DNA from 3 places in the Cytobacillus spongiae genome. Region 1 is predicted to be linked to each of the others. Evidence: a T-box and tRNA genes for the amino acid it is inferred to sense, from the RefSeq annotation. Region 1 holds a T-box; the other regions hold tRNA genes.
The links. The T-box of region 1 lies ahead of ileS (isoleucine--tRNA ligase). A T-box ahead of a tRNA ligase gene usually reads a tRNA of that ligase, here a tRNA-Ile.

Region 1 (6,678 bases):
TTCTTACCTACATAATCAGCTCGAATCGGTAATTCTCTGTGGCCTCTGTCTACTAAGACAGCCAGTTGAATGGAAGCCGGGCGGCCAATATCTACTAGCGCATCCATTGCAGCACGAACAGTTCGACCAGTATATAGTACATCATCAATTAATATAACTTTTTGATTGTTAATATCTGTTGAGATGTCTGATCCTTTTACTAGGGGCTCTTCATTCTTTGTTTTCCGAGTAAGATCATCTCTGTATAGGGTAATATCAAGTTCACCTACAGCTATTCTCTTACCTTCAATCTGTTGGATTCGCTCTGCTAACCGATTGGCTAAATAAATTCCACGAGTACGTATTCCTACTAGGATGCATTCTTCGATCCCTTTATTTTTCTCGATAATTTCATGGGCAATTCTTGTTAACGCCCTGCGAATTGCTTGTTCGTCTAACACTACAGCTTTTTGCGTCATTTCTCTCACCCTTTCAATTCGATCGTACGAAACGGGGTATTAAAAAACCCTCTCACCGCTATGGTGAGAGGGCATACGAATACCTAAATAATATTAGGCCATTGCCTAATGATCCGTTTCCTTCTCAGTCTCACGGGACTGTCTTTAAAGGACTTATTTAACTAAACTAATTTTAAAACACGTGTAGATTTTTGTCAACGATTATTTCGTAATGACGTAAGTAGATCTGCAAACTCAGCAGGTAGTGGTGCTTCGAATTCAATATATTCTCCTGTCCGTGGATGCTCAAACCCTAATACGCCTGCATGCAATGCTTGTCCGCCAATATCAAGCGTCTTTTTCGGACCGTACTTTGGATCTCCAACTAATGGATAGCCGATATATTTCATATGAACACGAATCTGATGTGTTCTTCCTGTTTCTAACTGACATTCAATATATGAATAGTGATTAAATTTCTCAAGCACTTGGAAATGAGTAACAGCATTCTTCCCATTATCCACAACTGCCATACTTTGACGATCCTTTTGGTCACGCCCAATCGGTGCATCTATAGTTCCATGATCATGTTGAATAATTCCATGAACAATAGCGCGATACTTTCTTGTAACTGTTTTTGCCACTAGTTGATTAACAAGACTTTCATGAGCCATATCGTTTTTGGCTACCATTAACAAGCCTGAAGTATCCTTGTCAATTCTGTGCACGATTCCAGGTCTTAGAACACCATTTATTCCAGATAGATCTTTACAATGTGCCATTAACCCATTTACGAGTGTACCTGTCAAGTGGCCAGGGGCTGGATGAACCACCATTCCTTTTGGTTTATACACTACTAAAACATCCTGATCCTCATAGAAAATTTCTAAATCCATTTCCTCGGGAATAACATCCAATTCTTCTGGTTCTGGGATGTTGATTTCAATTTTATCATTTAATTGACATTTATAATTTGTTTTAACCTTTTCACCATTTACTAAAACGTGTTCTTCTTTAATCCATTGTTGCACTTGTGTCCGAGACCAATCTTGATTAACTAATGATAGGACTTTATCAATTCGTTGTCCCTTCTGTTCCTCAAGAATGATGTGTTCCATTTTCTCCATAAGATTTCTCCTTCTTTGCTGCTCTCTCTTCGAGTAGCATTTGAATCATTAGTAAGCCCACTCCAATGACGAGTGCTGAATCTGCAATGTTGAATACAGGAAAATCGTAGGTGAAAATATATGTGTTTATAAAATCAACCACTTCTTTTCGGAATACACGGTCAATAAAATTCCCAATTGCTCCTCCAAGCATTAGACCTAAAGATACGCCGAGTAGCATTTTCCCTTTTGCAGCTTTTTGAATGTAAATAACAATTCCGATAATCACCACAACGGTGATGACATAAAAGAACCACATTTGTCCTTGTAGTATTCCCCACGCAGCTCCACGATTACGATGTGAAGTAATGTAGAGGAAATCTTCAATTACTTTAATGCTTTCACCGAGCTCTAAGTTTTTTACGATTAGCCATTTCGTTAATTGATCTAATGCTATGACAAACAATGCTAATATGTAATAAAACACAAAGGTAACCTCCACATGTCGATATGTTATCACCATTGCATTTTAGCACAAACTTGCCAAAAACGGTAGCGACCTTAATCTACCTATCCAGATCAATACTTTAATCATACTCACAAATATGATTTCCTTTCCCAAAAGTGCAAATGAACAACTGACATTCCGGTTTCATTCCCTTGATATTTATCAATCAAGTTAAAGGGGAGTTTTAATCAATCAACAACCAAATTAGGGCTCTTTAAAAAGCTCATGAAAAAAATGGCTTGATATAAAAATCACTAACTTGTTTAGAGTCACTGAGCGTTCTTATCGTTGGAATGGAATAAAGAAGATCTGGTGGAATGAGTTCGCCTGATATTTCACATATTCCAAAAGTGCCGTTTTTCATTTTTTTTAGTGCTTGTTCTGTATCATGTAACTCTGCCTCTAAATAGGTTCTTATCGATTCTGAGCAAGTATCTGAAAATAACTTTTCTTTTAGTTCCTCGCTTGTATTACGGAGTTCTGAATAGAGCTTTTGATCAAGGCCATCCATGTCTTTTCCTCCGTTCAATTTGTTTCTAATTATTATGAACCGATTCAAGCATGGAGACACATTTAAACAATTGTCAAGGACTACAACAATTAACGCTAGTGGAATAAATTACAGCGTTTAACACCCTCGCAATCCATCTTACCTCGATAAAACAACAATCTTCTAGAAAATAACCTTTGCAAAAAAAGCCCAACGTATTAAATACGCTGGGCGGCATTCCTCATATTATTTATAATAGGTTTCCACTACATTTGCACATCGTACGCATAACGTTGGATGGTTGTCCGCTTGACCAATTTCAGGAGTTACTGTCCAACAGCGCTCACATGTCTCCCCATCAGCTTTTGATACGACAATCGCTGCAGATGATAATTGAATAGCATGTTCAGGTGCATCTTCGTAGGCACCAGCCACTTCGAAACCAGATACAATAAAGAGTTGCTTCAGATTTTCTTGGATAGAATCTAGAAGTTCTTTCGTCCCTTCATTAACGTAAAGGGTTACCTTTGCTGTTAATGACTTTCCAATTACTTTTTCGTTACGTGCTTCTTCAAGTGCCTTTAATACATCATCACGTAACTTCATAAATGCTGTCCATTTAATTTCTAGTGCTTCCGCATTAGGCAGCTCTTCATATTCAGGAAGATCTGTTAACTGGACGCTTTCTTCTTCGACAGAAGAAATATAATTCCAAACTTCATCTGCTGTATGAGATAAAATCGGTGCAACTAGCTTAGTTAACGCTAATAAGCTATCATAAAGAACTGTTTGAATCGCACGACGTTCATGATGATCCTTTGCCTCAATGTAAAGAACATCTTTGGCAAAATCAAGATAAAATGAGCTCAATTCAAGTGTACAGAAATTATTTACAGCATGATAAATTCCTGCAAATTCGTAATTTTCATACGCATTACGAACATTCTTTATTAAGTTGTTCAGCTTAACTAGCATAAACTGATCCACTTCTCTTAAGTTTTCAAAAGCCACTTTATCTGTAGTTGGATTAAAGTCATCAAGGTTACCTAACAAGAAACGGAATGTATTACGAATTTTTCGGTAAACCTCTGCTACTTGCTTTAAAATCGCATCAGAAACACGTACATCAGATTGATAGTCAACAGAAGCAACCCATAAGCGTAAAATATCAGCGCCTAGTTGATTCATTACTTTCTCAGGAACAACAACATTCCCAATCGATTTACTCATCTTACGGCCTTCTCCGTCTAGAGCAAACCCATGACTTAATACACCTTTATAAGGAGCTTTCCCTGTAATAGCAACACTTGTTGATAAGGAAGAGTTAAACCATCCTCGATATTGGTCTGAGCCTTCTAAATATAGATCGGCTGGCCTTTGCAGGTCATCACGTTCAACAAGTACTGCTTGGTGTGATGAACCCGAATCAAACCACACATCCATAATATCTGTCTCTTTTGTAAACTCACCATTTGGGCTACCTGGGTGTGTGAAACCTTCAGGTAATAGATCTTTAGCATCTCTTTCAAACCAAACATTAGATCCTTCTTTTCGGAAGAGGTTTGATACATGTTCAATTGTTTCGTCATTAATAATGGCTTCTCCATTTTCAGCATAGAAAACTGGAATCGGCACTCCCCATGCACGTTGTCTTGAAATACACCAATCTCCGCGGTCACGAACCATGTTGAACAGTCGTGTTTCTCCCCACGCTGGTACCCATTTAGTTTCTTTTACAGCGTCTAGTAATTGAGTGCGGAAATCCTTGATGGAAGCAAACCATTGAGCAGTTGCTCTAAAAATAACCGGCTTCTTCGTTCTCCAATCATGCGGATACGAGTGTGTGATAAATTGTAATTTCAATAATGCGCCTGCTTCTTCTAACTTCTCGGTAATTGGTTTATTAGCTTCATCATAGAACAACCCTTCAAAGCCAGGTGCTTCATCTGTCATTACGCCTCGGTCATCTACAGGACACAATACATCCAGTCCATACTTTTGGCCAACAAAGAAGTCGTCTTCCCCGTGACCTGGAGCCGTATGAACACATCCTGTTCCAGCATCAGTAGTGACATGCTCACCTAGCATAACTAAGGAATCACGATCGTAAAGAGGATGTGAAGCAATAACATGCTCTAATTCATTTCCTTTAACAGTTTGAACAGTCTTTGGCTCTACCCATCCGATTTCTTTTGATACAGTCTCAAGTAACTCTTCAGCAACTAAATATTTTTGTTCTGCCACTTCTACAACTACATAGTTTAGCTGTGGGTGTACGGAAATCCCTAAGTTGGCAGGGATTGTCCATGGTGTAGTAGTCCAGATAATCATGTTTGTATTTGTATCTAGAACCCCTTTTCCATCCTTCACTTGGAATGCAACATAAATAGATGGAGAACGTTTATCTTGATATTCGATTTCCGCTTCTGCTAATGCAGATTCACTTGAAGGAGACCAATATACTGGTTTTTTCCCTTTATAAATGTAACCTTGCTTAGCCATTTCACCGAACACTTTAATTTGTTGAGCTTCATACTCAGGTTTTAAAGTAATATACGGATTATCCCAATCTCCACGGACGCCTAGGCGCTTAAATTGAGAACGTTGATTATCAATTTGCTGATATGCATATTCCTCACATAACTTACGAAACTCAGCAACGGTCATCTCCTTGCGCTTGACCCCTTTATTCGTTAATGCCTGCTCAATTGGTAATCCATGTGTATCCCAACCAGGTACATACGGCGCACAATAGCCACTCATTGATTTGTAACGAACAATAAAATCTTTTAAGATTTTATTTAAAGCATGCCCCATATGGATATCTCCATTAGCGTATGGTGGGCCATCATGCAAAATAAATAAAGAACGCTCTTTCGTACGGTCTTGAACCATAGAATAAATGTCCATTTCCGCCCACTTTTCTTGAATATCTGGTTCACGCTTAGGTAAATTTCCTCTCATCGGAAATTCTGTCTTTGGCATAAGCAATGTGTCTTTGTAATCCATTTGATTTCCTCCTAATTAACAATCACTAGCTATTCATCATTATTATAGATAATTGGCTATTGCATACCATCTCTTTAACAGTAGTCCAATGAAAACACAAAAAAACCCCTCATCCCAAAAAGGGACGAGAAGGTTTGAATCCCGCGGTACCACCCTTGTAGATAGACAATCCTATACATCTATCCGCTTAAGCATTCGTAACGTGAATAAGACGCCTTTAATTACAATGCTAAAAGTTAGCAGTTCAAAAAAGGTACTCAAGGGTGATTTTCTAGCTTTTCGCTTAGTCTGGGCTTCCACCATCCCCAGCTCGCTTGTAACAATCTTGAATTGTTTTTAAAAGCAGGTTAAAGCTCTACTGTCCCTGTCATTGTATAAACATATGATAATAGCTTTGTTAAAAAATTATATTCGATACGCTAAGTGTTCGTCAAGCTAATGAATCTTCTTCTTTTAATGCTTTTATTTCATCTGCGTCAATTTCATATTCCATTAAATGATCCCAATCATCATTATTTAACAAGTCTAATTGAGCTTCAATTAACATTTTAAAGCGAGTTCGGAAAACTTTGGATTGCTTTTTCAAATCTTCAATTTCTAAAGCAATTTTTCTTGCCTTTGATAATGATTCATTCACAATTCGATCTGCGTTCTTTTCTGCTTCTTTCATTATTAATTTTGCTTCTTTTTGCGCATTTCGCTTTACTTCTTCAGCTGCTTCTTGTGCAACAACGATCGACTTATTCAACGTTTCTTCAATGTTTGAGAAATGGCCAAGTCTTTCGTTCATATCACTCAGCTTCGTTTCAAGCTCTTTTTTCTCACGAAGAACTAACTCATAATCTTTAATGACCTGATCTAAAAATTCATTTACTTCATCTTCATCATAACCACGAAACCCTTTGCTGAATTCCTTGTTATGAATATCTAAAGGCGTTAATGGCATCTTGCCACCTCCAAGTTATAAATCGATTGTTATGTACTATAATCTCTTCGACAGCTACTGCTAAATTCCTGCAAGAATCTTTTGTTATTTTTGTTTTCCGACAGTCATTCTCCATTTGTCTTTCTTTGTTTTCCCCTCAATGGTGATTACTTTCGAACGACCAAACCCTCTAACAGAAATTA
Region 2 (6,678 bases), 1.5 Mb from region 1:
TGCGGACACATTACAGATCAAGATCCTTGCTACATTTGTGAAGACCAGCGCAGGGATCGAACAGTTATTTGTGTTGTACAAGATCCAAAGGATGTTATTGCCATGGAGAAGATGAAGGAATTCAATGGTCTATATCATGTCCTTCATGGTTGCATTTCTCCAATGGATGGAATAGGTCCTGAAGATATAAACATTCCTGATCTTCTCAAAAGATTACAAGATGAAACGGTCGAAGAAGTTATTTTGGCAACTAATCCTAACATTGAAGGTGAAGCAACAGCTATGTATATTTCACGCCTATTAAAGCCATCTGGCATTCGCATTACACGGATCGCACATGGATTACCAGTTGGTGGAGACCTTGAATATGCTGATGAGGTAACACTTTCGAAAGCACTTGAAGGCAGAAGAGAAGTTTAACAGCGGAGGACAATATCATGTTATTTCGGAAAAAAGGTTGGCTTCGAAAAGAATTTGATGAGTTGCTATTAGACCAGTTAGATGGGTTAAAAAAGGATTGGTCTAACCAGAAGACACTTGTTGAAAAAAGCTTTGATCCTTCTGAGGAAGTTGTTACTCAAGCGAAAGTAGCTGAGGCGAAATATTTCTTTCTATTTAAAGAAGCGAAATTAAGAAATACCTCCATAAAAAAATATAATTAAAAGCACGTCCTCTCTTTCGTTCTAATTTGTATCTACTTGTCATACAGTCATAGTAGTACAAGTTGTCTAAAGGGAGGTTTTTCTTTGGAACCAATTACAATTATTTCGATATTGGGCGGTCTCATATTAGTACTATTACTAGTCGGTACCCCCTTTAAACCACTCCGGTTTGTAGGACAAGGAATGATTAAGGTTCTAATTGGTGCACTATTTTTATTCTTCTTAAATGCTTTTGGAAATCAATTTGGCATTCATGTACCGATTAATCTTATCACTTCTGCTGTATCTGGCTTTCTTGGAATACCTGGCTTATTTGCTTTAGTAGCCATACAAACTTGGATCATATGAGAAAAGGAACCGTATTGTAGGTTCCTTTTTATTGCTTAAGAAAGTATGAAATTGATCATTTGTTGATAACCATTCGACGTCAGCCCTCCCGGTCACAAGCTAATTTAGAATAGAAGGAGAAGAACGCCTTCTATTCTAGACTGTCTTACTTGCTTTAGCCTGACAAAGGGCGCACTGAGCTTTTGTTCAGTTTTCAATGTTAGTACCTAGAATAGGTAGCGTAGCAAGAAAGTGTGCCTTTAAAAGGGAAATAGAATATCTCATATATCTTAACGTTGTATCACAAGCATTTCCTGATATGACTATAGACTCATATAGTGTCGGTTAGGGTTATTTATTAGAAAACTGGTGTTTTTAATCTATTAATATGAAGGAAATATATAATTATCAATAAAATCATATAAAATATTAAAATTATGTTGACGGTATAATAAATAGGTGTTATGATTATTTTCGTTGTCGCATTGAGACAATAACAGAAAAACAAAAAGTTAAAATAACTATTGACTCGGTAGAGACAACGTGTTATATTAATAAGGTCGCTTCTCGGCGACGATGATTGTTCTTTGAAAACTAAACGAACCATAACGTCAACGTTTTAATTTGTTTTAACTATTGAGCTAATCAATACTCTTTTATGGAGAGTTTGATCCTGGCTCAGGACGAACGCTGGCGGCGTGCCTAATACATGCAAGTCGAGCGGATCTTTAAAAGCTTGCTTTTAAAGATTAGCGGCGGACGGGTGAGTAACACGTGGGCAACCTGCCTATAAGACTGGGATAACTCCGGGAAACCGGGGCTAATACCGGATAATGGCTCCTAACACATGTTAGGATTCTGAAAGATGGCTTCGGCTATCACTTATAGATGGGCCCGCGGCGCATTAGCTAGTTGGTGAGGTAACGGCTCACCAAGGCAACGATGCGTAGCCGACCTGAGAGGGTGATCGGCCACACTGGGACTGAGACACGGCCCAGACTCCTACGGGAGGCAGCAGTAGGGAATCTTCCGCAATGGACGAAAGTCTGACGGAGCAACGCCGCGTGAGTGATGAAGGTTTTCGGATCGTAAAACTCTGTTGTTAGGGAAGAACAAGTACCGTTCGAATAGGGCGGTACCTTGACGGTACCTAACCAGAAAGCCACGGCTAACTACGTGCCAGCAGCCGCGGTAATACGTAGGTGGCAAGCGTTGTCCGGAATTATTGGGCGTAAAGCGCGCGCAGGCGGTTCCTTAAGTCTGATGTGAAAGCCCACGGCTCAACCGTGGAGGGTCATTGGAAACTGGGGAACTTGAGTGCAGAAGAGGAGAGTGGAATTCCACGTGTAGCGGTGAAATGCGTAGAGATGTGGAGGAACACCAGTGGCGAAGGCGACTCTCTGGTCTGTAACTGACGCTGAGGCGCGAAAGCGTGGGGAGCGAACAGGATTAGATACCCTGGTAGTCCACGCCGTAAACGATGAGTGCTAAGTGTTAGAGGGTTTCCGCCCTTTAGTGCTGCAGCTAACGCATTAAGCACTCCGCCTGGGGAGTACGGTCGCAAGACTGAAACTCAAAGGAATTGACGGGGGCCCGCACAAGCGGTGGAGCATGTGGTTTAATTCGAAGCAACGCGAAGAACCTTACCAGGTCTTGACATCTCCTGACAACCCTAGAGATAGGGCGTTCCCCTTCGGGGGACAGGATGACAGGTGGTGCATGGTTGTCGTCAGCTCGTGTCGTGAGATGTTGGGTTAAGTCCCGCAACGAGCGCAACCCTTGATCTTAGTTGCCAGCATTCAGTTGGGCACTCTAAGGTGACTGCCGGTGACAAACCGGAGGAAGGTGGGGATGACGTCAAATCATCATGCCCCTTATGACCTGGGCTACACACGTGCTACAATGGATGGTACAAAGGGCTGCAAGACCGCGAGGTTTAGCCAATCCCATAAAACCATTCTCAGTTCGGATTGCAGGCTGCAACTCGCCTGCATGAAGCCGGAATCGCTAGTAATCGCGGATCAGCATGCCGCGGTGAATACGTTCCCGGGCCTTGTACACACCGCCCGTCACACCACGAGAGTTTGTAACACCCGAAGTCGGTGGGGTAACCTTTTGGAGCCAGCCGCCTAAGGTGGGACAGATGATTGGGGTGAAGTCGTAACAAGGTAGCCGTATCGGAAGGTGCGGCTGGATCACCTCCTTTCTAAGGATATTTACATGAAAGTTGACGCTTATGGTTCGTTTAGTTTTGAGAGAGCAATCTTTCAATTTAATAGAAATATTCTGTTATGTGGGCCTATAGCTCAGCTGGTTAGAGCGCACGCCTGATAAGCGTGAGGTCGATGGTTCGAGTCCATTTAGGCCCACCATTCATAACGGGGCCTTAGCTCAGCTGGGAGAGCGCCTGCCTTGCACGCAGGAGGTCAGCGGTTCGATCCCGCTAGGCTCCACCAAACTTGTTCCTTGAAAACTAGATAATGAAATATAGAAGAAACCAAATTGAAAGGCGTAGGCGACTGTTCAACTTCGACAGACGTTGGTCGACTAAAAGCGCCACATCCTGTGGCAACGTCGACACTAGGACGCCCTGTCCGTCGGAGAGCTGACCATGCAAATCCTGTTTTTGGATTTGTGAGGGCGGATCGAAACGACCGAGAAGTTAGGAGCCGAAGCTAGACAATAAAGAATTACCGAGTAATCGCCAATCTTAAGATTTTCTCTAAACAAGAAATTAGAAGGTTTCAAGACACGAGCAGGTCGAGGAAGCAACTGAGTGAGCACCGGAATGTACTTACGTACATGAGGAGCGGAGCGAAGGAAGCTGACGAAGAGATGCGATGTGTATTGAAAGCTTATAGGTTAAGTTAGAAAGGGCGCACGGTGAATGCCTTGGCACTAGGAGCCGATGAAGGACGGTACTAACACCGATATGCTTCGGGGAGCTGTAAGTAAGCTTTGATCCGGAGATTTCCGAATGGGGAAACCCTCTATCCGTAATGGGATGGAATCCTTATCTGAATACATAGGATATGGAAGGCAGACCCGGGGAACTGAAACATCTAAGTACCCGGAGGAAGAGAAAGCAAATGCGATTCCCTGAGTAGCGGCGAGCGAAACGGGATTAGCCCAAACCAAGAGGCTTGCCTCTTGGGGTTGTAGGACACTCTATACGGAGTTACAAAGGAACGGAGTAAACGAACAAGCCTGGAAAGGCTGGTCAGAGAAGGTAACAACCCTGTAGTTGAAACTTCGTTCCCTCTTGAGTGGATCCTGAGTACGGCGGGACACGTGAAATCCCGTCGGAAGCTGGGAGGACCATCTCCCAAGGCTAAATACTCCCTAGTGACCGATAGTGAACCAGTACCGTGAGGGAAAGGTGAAAAGCACCCCGGAAGGGGAGTGAAAAAGATCCTGAAACCGTGTGCCTACAAGTAGTTAGAGCCCGTTAATGGGTGATAGCGTGCCTTTTGTAGAATGAACCGGCGAGTTACGATTACATGCAAGGTTAAGTTGGATAGACGGAGCCGTAGCGAAAGCGAGTCTGAATAGGGCGAATGAGTATGTGGTCGTAGACCCGAAACCAGGTGATCTACCCATGTCCAGGGTGAAGTCCAGGTAACACTGGATGGAGGCCCGAACCCACGCACGTTGAAAAGTGCGGGGATGAGGTGTGGGTAGCGGAGAAATTCCAATCGAACTTGGAGATAGCTGGTTCTCTCCGAAATAGCTTTAGGGCTAGCCTCATGTAGTAAGAGTCTTGGAGGTAGAGCACTGTTTGGACTAGGGGCCCCCATCGGGTTACCGAATTCAGATAAACTCCGAATGCCAAAGACTTATCCATGGGAGTCAGACTGCGAGTGATAAGATCCGTAGTCGAAAGGGAAACAGCCCAGACCACCAGCTAAGGTCCCAAAGTATACGTTAAGTGGAAAAGGATGTGGAGTTGCTTAGACAACCAGGATGTTGGCTTAGAAGCAGCCACCATTTAAAGAGTGCGTAATAGCTCACTGGTCGAGTGACTCCGCGCCGAAAATGTACCGGGGCTAAACGTATCACCGAAGCTGTGGATTGACATCTACGATGTCAGTGGTAGGAGAGCGTTCTAAGGGCGTTGAAGCTAGACCGCAAGGACTGGTGGAGCGCTTAGAAGTGAGAATGCCGGTATGAGTAGCGAAAGATGGGTGAGAATCCCATCCACCGAATGCCTAAGGTTTCCTGAGGAAGGCTCGTCCGCTCAGGGTTAGTCGGGACCTAAGCCGAGGCTGAAAAGCGTAGGCGATGGACAACAGGTTGATATTCCTGTACCACCTCTTTTCCGTTTGAGCAATGGGGGGACGCAGGAGGATAGGGTAAGCGCGCTGTTGGATATGCGCGTCCAAGCAGTTAGGCCGGTAACGAGGCAAATCCCGTTACCATAAGGCGGAGCTGTGATGGCGAGGGAAATAAAGTACCGAAGTTCCTGATTCCACACTGCCAAGAAAAGCCTCTAGCGAGGAAAAAGGTGCCCGTACCGCAAACCGACACAGGTAGGCGAGGAGAGAATCCTAAGGTGAGCGAGAGAACTCTCGTTAAGGAACTCGGCAAAATGACCCCGTAACTTCGGGAGAAGGGGTGCTTTTTAGGGTGAATAGCCCTGAAAAGCCGCAGTGAATAGGCCCAGGCGACTGTTTAGCAAAAACACAGGTCTCTGCAAAGCCGCAAGGCGAAGTATAGGGGCTGACGCCTGCCCGGTGCTGGAAGGTTAAGAGGAGGGGTTAGCGTAAGCGAAGCTCTGAATCGAAGCCCCAGTAAACGGCGGCCGTAACTATAACGGTCCTAAGGTAGCGAAATTCCTTGTCGGGTAAGTTCCGACCCGCACGAAAGGCGTAACGATCTGGGCACTGTCTCAACGAGAGACTCGGTGAAATTATAGTACCTGTGAAGATGCAGGTTACCCGCGACAGGACGGAAAGACCCCGTGGAGCTTTACTGTAGCCTGATATTGAATTTTGGTACAGCTTGTACAGGATAGGTAGGAGCCTTGGAAGCCGGAGCGCCAGCTTCGGTGGAGGCATTGGTGGGATACTACCCTGGCTGTATTGAAATTCTAACCCACGCCCCTGATCGGGGCGGGAGACAGTGTCAGGTGGGCAGTTTGACTGGGGCGGTCGCCTCCTAAAGAGTAACGGAGGCGCCCAAAGGTTCCCTCAGAATGGTTGGAAATCATTCGTAGAGTGTAAAGGCACAAGGGAGCTTGACTGCGAGACCTACAAGTCGAGCAGGGACGAAAGTCGGGCTTAGTGATCCGGTGGTTCCGCATGGAAGGGCCATCGCTCAACGGATAAAAGCTACCCCGGGGATAACAGGCTTATCTCCCCCAAGAGTCCACATCGACGGGGAGGTTTGGCACCTCGATGTCGGCTCATCGCATCCTGGGGCTGTAGTCGGTCCCAAGGGTTGGGCTGTTCGCCCATTAAAGCGGTACGCGAGCTGGGTTCAGAACGTCGTGAGACAGTTCGGTCCCTATCCGTCGTGGGCGTAGGAAATTTGAGAGGAGCTGTCCTTAGTACGAGAGGACCGGGATGGACGCACCGCTGGTGTACCAGTTGTCTTGCCAAAGGCATCGCTGGGTAGCTATGTGCGGAAGGGATAAGTGCTGAAAGCATCTAAGCATGAAGCCCCCCTCAAGATGAGATTTCCCATAGCG
Region 3 (6,678 bases), 1.5 Mb from region 1:
CCACGACGGATAGGGACCGAACTGTCTCACGACGTTCTGAACCCAGCTCGCGTACCGCTTTAATGGGCGAACAGCCCAACCCTTGGGACCGACTACAGCCCCAGGATGCGATGAGCCGACATCGAGGTGCCAAACCTCCCCGTCGATGTGGACTCTTGGGGGAGATAAGCCTGTTATCCCCGGGGTAGCTTTTATCCGTTGAGCGATGGCCCTTCCATGCGGAACCACCGGATCACTAAGCCCGACTTTCGTCCCTGCTCGACTTGTAGGTCTCGCAGTCAAGCTCCCTTGTGCCTTTACACTCTACGAATGATTTCCAACCATTCTGAGGGAACCTTTGGGCGCCTCCGTTACTCTTTAGGAGGCGACCGCCCCAGTCAAACTGCCCACCTGACACTGTCTCCCGCCCCGATCAGGGGCGTGGGTTAGAATTTCAATACAGCCAGGGTAGTATCCCACCAATGCCTCCACCGAAGCTGGCGCTCCGGCTTCCAAGGCTCCTACCTATCCTGTACAAGCTGTACCAAAATTCAATATCAGGCTACAGTAAAGCTCCACGGGGTCTTTCCGTCCTGTCGCGGGTAACCTGCATCTTCACAGGTACTATAATTTCACCGAGTCTCTCGTTGAGACAGTGCCCAGATCGTTACGCCTTTCGTGCGGGTCGGAACTTACCCGACAAGGAATTTCGCTACCTTAGGACCGTTATAGTTACGGCCGCCGTTTACTGGGGCTTCGATTCAGAGCTTCGCTTACGCTAACCCCTCCTCTTAACCTTCCAGCACCGGGCAGGCGTCAGCCCCTATACTTCGCCTTGCGGCTTTGCAGAGACCTGTGTTTTTGCTAAACAGTCGCCTGGGCCTATTCACTGCGGCTTTTCAGGGCTATTCACCCTAAAAAGCACCCCTTCTCCCGAAGTTACGGGGTCATTTTGCCGAGTTCCTTAACGAGAGTTCTCTCGCTCACCTTAGGATTCTCTCCTCGCCTACCTGTGTCGGTTTGCGGTACGGGCACCTTTTTCCTCGCTAGAGGCTTTTCTTGGCAGTGTGGAATCAGGAACTTCGGTACTTTATTTCCCTCGCCATCACAGCTCCGCCTTATGGTAACGGGATTTGCCTCGTTACCGGCCTAACTGCTTGGACGCGCATATCCAACAGCGCGCTTACCCTATCCTCCTGCGTCCCCCCATTGCTCAAACGGAAAAGAGGTGGTACAGGAATATCAACCTGTTGTCCATCGCCTACGCTTTTCAGCCTCGGCTTAGGTCCCGACTAACCCTGAGCGGACGAGCCTTCCTCAGGAAACCTTAGGCATTCGGTGGATGGGATTCTCACCCATCTTTCGCTACTCATACCGGCATTCTCACTTCTAAGCGCTCCACCAGTCCTTGCGGTCTAGCTTCAACGCCCTTAGAACGCTCTCCTACCACTGACATCGTAGATGTCAATCCACAGCTTCGGTGATACGTTTAGCCCCGGTACATTTTCGGCGCGGAGTCACTCGACCAGTGAGCTATTACGCACTCTTTAAATGGTGGCTGCTTCTAAGCCAACATCCTGGTTGTCTAAGCAACTCCACATCCTTTTCCACTTAACGTATACTTTGGGACCTTAGCTGGTGGTCTGGGCTGTTTCCCTTTCGACTACGGATCTTATCACTCGCAGTCTGACTCCCATGGATAAGTCTTTGGCATTCGGAGTTTATCTGAATTCGGTAACCCGATGGGGGCCCCTAGTCCAAACAGTGCTCTACCTCCAAGACTCTTACTACATGAGGCTAGCCCTAAAGCTATTTCGGAGAGAACCAGCTATCTCCAAGTTCGATTGGAATTTCTCCGCTACCCACACCTCATCCCCGCACTTTTCAACGTGCGTGGGTTCGGGCCTCCATCCAGTGTTACCTGGACTTCACCCTGGACATGGGTAGATCACCTGGTTTCGGGTCTACGACCACATACTCATTCGCCCTATTCAGACTCGCTTTCGCTACGGCTCCGTCTATCCAACTTAACCTTGCATGTAATCGTAACTCGCCGGTTCATTCTACAAAAGGCACGCTATCACCCATTAACGGGCTCTAACTACTTGTAGGCACACGGTTTCAGGATCTTTTTCACTCCCCTTCCGGGGTGCTTTTCACCTTTCCCTCACGGTACTGGTTCACTATCGGTCACTAGGGAGTATTTAGCCTTGGGAGATGGTCCTCCCAGCTTCCGACGGGATTTCACGTGTCCCGCCGTACTCAGGATCCACTCAAGAGGGAACGAAGTTTCAACTACAGGGTTGTTACCTTCTCTGACCAGCCTTTCCAGGCTTGTTCGTTTACTCCGTTCCTTTGTAACTCCGTATAGAGTGTCCTACAACCCCAAGAGGCAAGCCTCTTGGTTTGGGCTAATCCCGTTTCGCTCGCCGCTACTCAGGGAATCGCATTTGCTTTCTCTTCCTCCGGGTACTTAGATGTTTCAGTTCCCCGGGTCTGCCTTCCATATCCTATGTATTCAGATAAGGATTCCATCCCATTACGGATAGAGGGTTTCCCCATTCGGAAATCTCCGGATCAAAGCTTACTTACAGCTCCCCGAAGCATATCGGTGTTAGTACCGTCCTTCATCGGCTCCTAGTGCCAAGGCATTCACCGTGCGCCCTTTCTAACTTAACCTATAAGCTTTCAATACACATCGCATCTCTTCGTCAGCTTCCTTCGCTCCGCTCCTCATGTACGTAAGTACATTCCGGTGCTCACTCAGTTGCTTCCTCGACCTGCTCGTGTCTTGAAACCTTCTAATTTCTTGTTTAGAGAAAATCTTAAGATTGGCGATTACTCGGTAATTCTTTATTGTCTAGCTTCGGCTCCTAACTTCTCGGTCGTTTCGATCCGCCCTCACAAATCCAAAAACAGGATTTGCATGGTCAGCTCTCCGACGGACAGGGCGTCCTAGTGTCGACGTTGCCACAGGATGTGGCGCTTTTAGTCGACCAACGTCTGTCGAAGTTGAACAGTCGCCTACGCCTTTCAATTTGGTTTCTTCTATATTTCATTATCTAGTTTTCAAGGAACAAGTTTGGTGGAGCCTAGCGGGATCGAACCGCTGACCTCCTGCGTGCAAGGCAGGCGCTCTCCCAGCTGAGCTAAGGCCCCGTTATGAATGGTGGGCCTAAATGGACTCGAACCATCGACCTCACGCTTATCAGGCGTGCGCTCTAACCAGCTGAGCTATAGGCCCACATAACAGAATATTTCTATTAAATTGAAAGATTGCTCTCTCAAAACTAAACGAACCATAAGCGTCAACTTTCATGTAAATATCCTTAGAAAGGAGGTGATCCAGCCGCACCTTCCGATACGGCTACCTTGTTACGACTTCACCCCAATCATCTGTCCCACCTTAGGCGGCTGGCTCCAAAAGGTTACCCCACCGACTTCGGGTGTTACAAACTCTCGTGGTGTGACGGGCGGTGTGTACAAGGCCCGGGAACGTATTCACCGCGGCATGCTGATCCGCGATTACTAGCGATTCCGGCTTCATGCAGGCGAGTTGCAGCCTGCAATCCGAACTGAGAATGGTTTTATGGGATTGGCTAAACCTCGCGGTCTTGCAGCCCTTTGTACCATCCATTGTAGCACGTGTGTAGCCCAGGTCATAAGGGGCATGATGATTTGACGTCATCCCCACCTTCCTCCGGTTTGTCACCGGCAGTCACCTTAGAGTGCCCAACTGAATGCTGGCAACTAAGATCAAGGGTTGCGCTCGTTGCGGGACTTAACCCAACATCTCACGACACGAGCTGACGACAACCATGCACCACCTGTCATCCTGTCCCCCGAAGGGGAACGCCCTATCTCTAGGGTTGTCAGGAGATGTCAAGACCTGGTAAGGTTCTTCGCGTTGCTTCGAATTAAACCACATGCTCCACCGCTTGTGCGGGCCCCCGTCAATTCCTTTGAGTTTCAGTCTTGCGACCGTACTCCCCAGGCGGAGTGCTTAATGCGTTAGCTGCAGCACTAAAGGGCGGAAACCCTCTAACACTTAGCACTCATCGTTTACGGCGTGGACTACCAGGGTATCTAATCCTGTTCGCTCCCCACGCTTTCGCGCCTCAGCGTCAGTTACAGACCAGAGAGTCGCCTTCGCCACTGGTGTTCCTCCACATCTCTACGCATTTCACCGCTACACGTGGAATTCCACTCTCCTCTTCTGCACTCAAGTTCCCCAGTTTCCAATGACCCTCCACGGTTGAGCCGTGGGCTTTCACATCAGACTTAAGGAACCGCCTGCGCGCGCTTTACGCCCAATAATTCCGGACAACGCTTGCCACCTACGTATTACCGCGGCTGCTGGCACGTAGTTAGCCGTGGCTTTCTGGTTAGGTACCGTCAAGGTACCGCCCTATTCGAACGGTACTTGTTCTTCCCTAACAACAGAGTTTTACGATCCGAAAACCTTCATCACTCACGCGGCGTTGCTCCGTCAGACTTTCGTCCATTGCGGAAGATTCCCTACTGCTGCCTCCCGTAGGAGTCTGGGCCGTGTCTCAGTCCCAGTGTGGCCGATCACCCTCTCAGGTCGGCTACGCATCGTTGCCTTGGTGAGCCGTTACCTCACCAACTAGCTAATGCGCCGCGGGCCCATCTATAAGTGATAGCCGAAGCCATCTTTCAGAATCCTAACATGTGTTAGGAGCCATTATCCGGTATTAGCCCCGGTTTCCCGGAGTTATCCCAGTCTTATAGGCAGGTTGCCCACGTGTTACTCACCCGTCCGCCGCTAATCTTTAAAAGCAAGCTTTTAAAGATTCGCTCGACTTGCATGTATTAGGCACGCCGCCAGCGTTCGTCCTGAGCCAGGATCAAACTCTCCATAAAAGAGTATTGATTAGCTCAATAGTTAAAACAAATTTAAAACGTTGACGTTATGGTTCGTTTAGTTTTCAAAGAACAATCATCGTCGCCGAGAAGCGACCTTATTAATATATCATAATACTTCTTTTTGTGTCAACACTTTTTTAGAAAGTGTTTTTAAAGTATTTGAATCAGAGGCATCATTTCCTGCTGACTTGAATTATTCTATCAGTCATCCTCTCGATTTGCAACCCTTTTTTATCTTAAAATAATATTTTTCTAACTGAAAAGGATCTATTCTCATTTTAAATTGATACTAGACGACTAATTCTCTTTCTAATGGGCTTTCCAATCTAAAAAAGCAATCTTCTAAACTTCTTACTTAAACTTCATTTTATTCTTCAAATAAAAAGTAGACAGGATTCTTATCTGTCTACTTAATCACTTCTTCTATATAAAGCTGGCGGTTTTTCTCTAGGGCGATGATTTGTTCAGAATCGATTAGTTTTACAAGTGGTCTTGTTGGTGACTTCTCGTCAACAAACATAATTTCGGCTGTATCACCATTGGAGAGTTTTACTCTTGTACCAATCGAGAAATTAATGAATCCTGAAGCTAATGCTTGAATGGATGCAATATCGAATTTACCAAATTGCTCTTGTGCCATCATTTCTAGCACTTTAAATGGAGACTGCTTTTTGCGATACAATCTTTCGGATGTCATGGCATGAAATGTGTCAGCTACTCCAATAATCTTAGCAAACGGGTGGATCTTTTCTCCTTTTTCTCTTAATGGGTAACCGCTGCCATCAAGTCGCTCATGATGCTGGAATATACTTACCTTTGTTACATCCCTTAATAAAGGTATATTTTGAATCATGCGGTATCCATATGTTGGATGGTATTTAATTTCATTATATTCATCCATGGTAAGGGAGGATTGTTTGGTTAGGATAGATGTTTTAACTTTTGCCATTCCACAATCAGCTAAACATCCAGCTAACGCTACTTGAAGCATATCCCCTTGATTATAATTTAATTTTTTCGCAATAAACCCGCATAGAATCCCAACAGCTAATGAATGTTGATATAGGTAGTCCTCTTTAGTAGAAAGGTGATGTAAGTGAAAGATATCCGCAGGGTTCTCTTGGGAACTTTCAAGAAGCGGAAGTAAAATGGATCTGATTTTTGATATATCCACCGGTAATCCTGATTGCCAGCCTGTAAATTCTTTTTTATAATCTCGAACAGCCATAAGAAATTTGCTAGTGAAATTTAGTTCTTCATCTTGACGAGTTTCTTCAAGACTAGAATCTACTTCCTCTAGAATATCTTGCGGCACAAACAACTCACCAGTTACGAGTGTTTTCTCAATACTAACTTCTTTTATTAAAAATGCAGCTAGTATTTCTAAGTGCTCTTTCCCAATAATCGTTTTTTTTGGCAAGATTGGGCGATTTGTTAAACCAAAAATGTCCTCTGTTACGATACAACCTTGTATTAGTTCTTTACTATTTACACGCACTAAAACCACCTCAACATAATAAGTCCTAGGTCAATTCTACTGCATAATATAGAAAAAAAGGAGTACAAAAACATTTTTGCACTCCTTTTTTATCAAATTTATTCTTCAGTTGGTTCAGAAAGAACATCTTCTTGAAGATCTAGTTCTGATTCTTGTGGTTCATCTTCTTTCTCAACCTTCGCTACAGTAGCAACGTATTCATTTTCACTTTCATCAAGACGGATTAGACGTACTCCTTGAGTATTTCGTCCCATCGTAGAGATATCATTAACCGCCATTCGAATTAATACCCCACCTGTTGTGATTAGCATGAG

Region 2: it has a tRNA-Ile gene. The T-box ahead of ileS (isoleucine--tRNA ligase) is inferred to sense a tRNA for this amino acid. The anticodon was not compared.
Region 3: it has a tRNA-Ile gene. The T-box ahead of ileS (isoleucine--tRNA ligase) is inferred to sense a tRNA for this amino acid. The anticodon was not compared.

The regions. Positions count from the first base shown of each region.
Region 1 is NZ_CP089997.1:1,535,911-1,542,588, reverse strand. It holds gene pyrR (bifunctional pyr operon transcriptional regulator/uracil phosphoribosyltransferase PyrR) at 1-458, opposite strand, end outside; gene LS684_RS07855 (RluA family pseudouridine synthase) at 653-1,564, opposite strand; gene lspA (signal peptidase II) at 1,536-2,030, opposite strand; gene LS684_RS07845 (TraR/DksA family transcriptional regulator) at 2,275-2,562, opposite strand; gene ileS (isoleucine--tRNA ligase) at 2,788-5,550, opposite strand; T-box leader at 5,668-5,930, opposite strand; gene LS684_RS07835 (DivIVA domain-containing protein) at 5,981-6,496, opposite strand; gene LS684_RS07830 (YlmH family RNA-binding protein) at 6,581-6,678, opposite strand, start outside.
Region 2 is NZ_CP089997.1:31,530-38,207, forward strand. It holds gene recR (recombination mediator RecR) at 1-420, shown strand, start outside; gene LS684_RS00150 (YaaL family protein) at 438-662, shown strand; gene LS684_RS00155 (pro-sigmaK processing inhibitor BofA family protein) at 747-1,010, shown strand; rRNA gene LS684_RS00160 (16S ribosomal RNA) at 1,645-3,195, shown strand; tRNA gene LS684_RS00165 (tRNA-Ile) at 3,285-3,361, shown strand; tRNA gene LS684_RS00170 (tRNA-Ala) at 3,370-3,445, shown strand; rRNA gene LS684_RS00175 (23S ribosomal RNA) at 3,850-6,678, shown strand, end outside.
Region 3 is NZ_CP089997.1:9,022-15,699, reverse strand. It holds rRNA gene LS684_RS00060 (23S ribosomal RNA) at 1-2,658, opposite strand, end outside; tRNA gene LS684_RS00055 (tRNA-Ala) at 3,063-3,138, opposite strand; tRNA gene LS684_RS00050 (tRNA-Ile) at 3,147-3,223, opposite strand; rRNA gene LS684_RS00045 (16S ribosomal RNA) at 3,313-4,863, opposite strand; gene LS684_RS00040 (HD-GYP domain-containing protein) at 5,273-6,364, opposite strand; gene gyrA (DNA gyrase subunit A) at 6,463-6,678, opposite strand, start outside.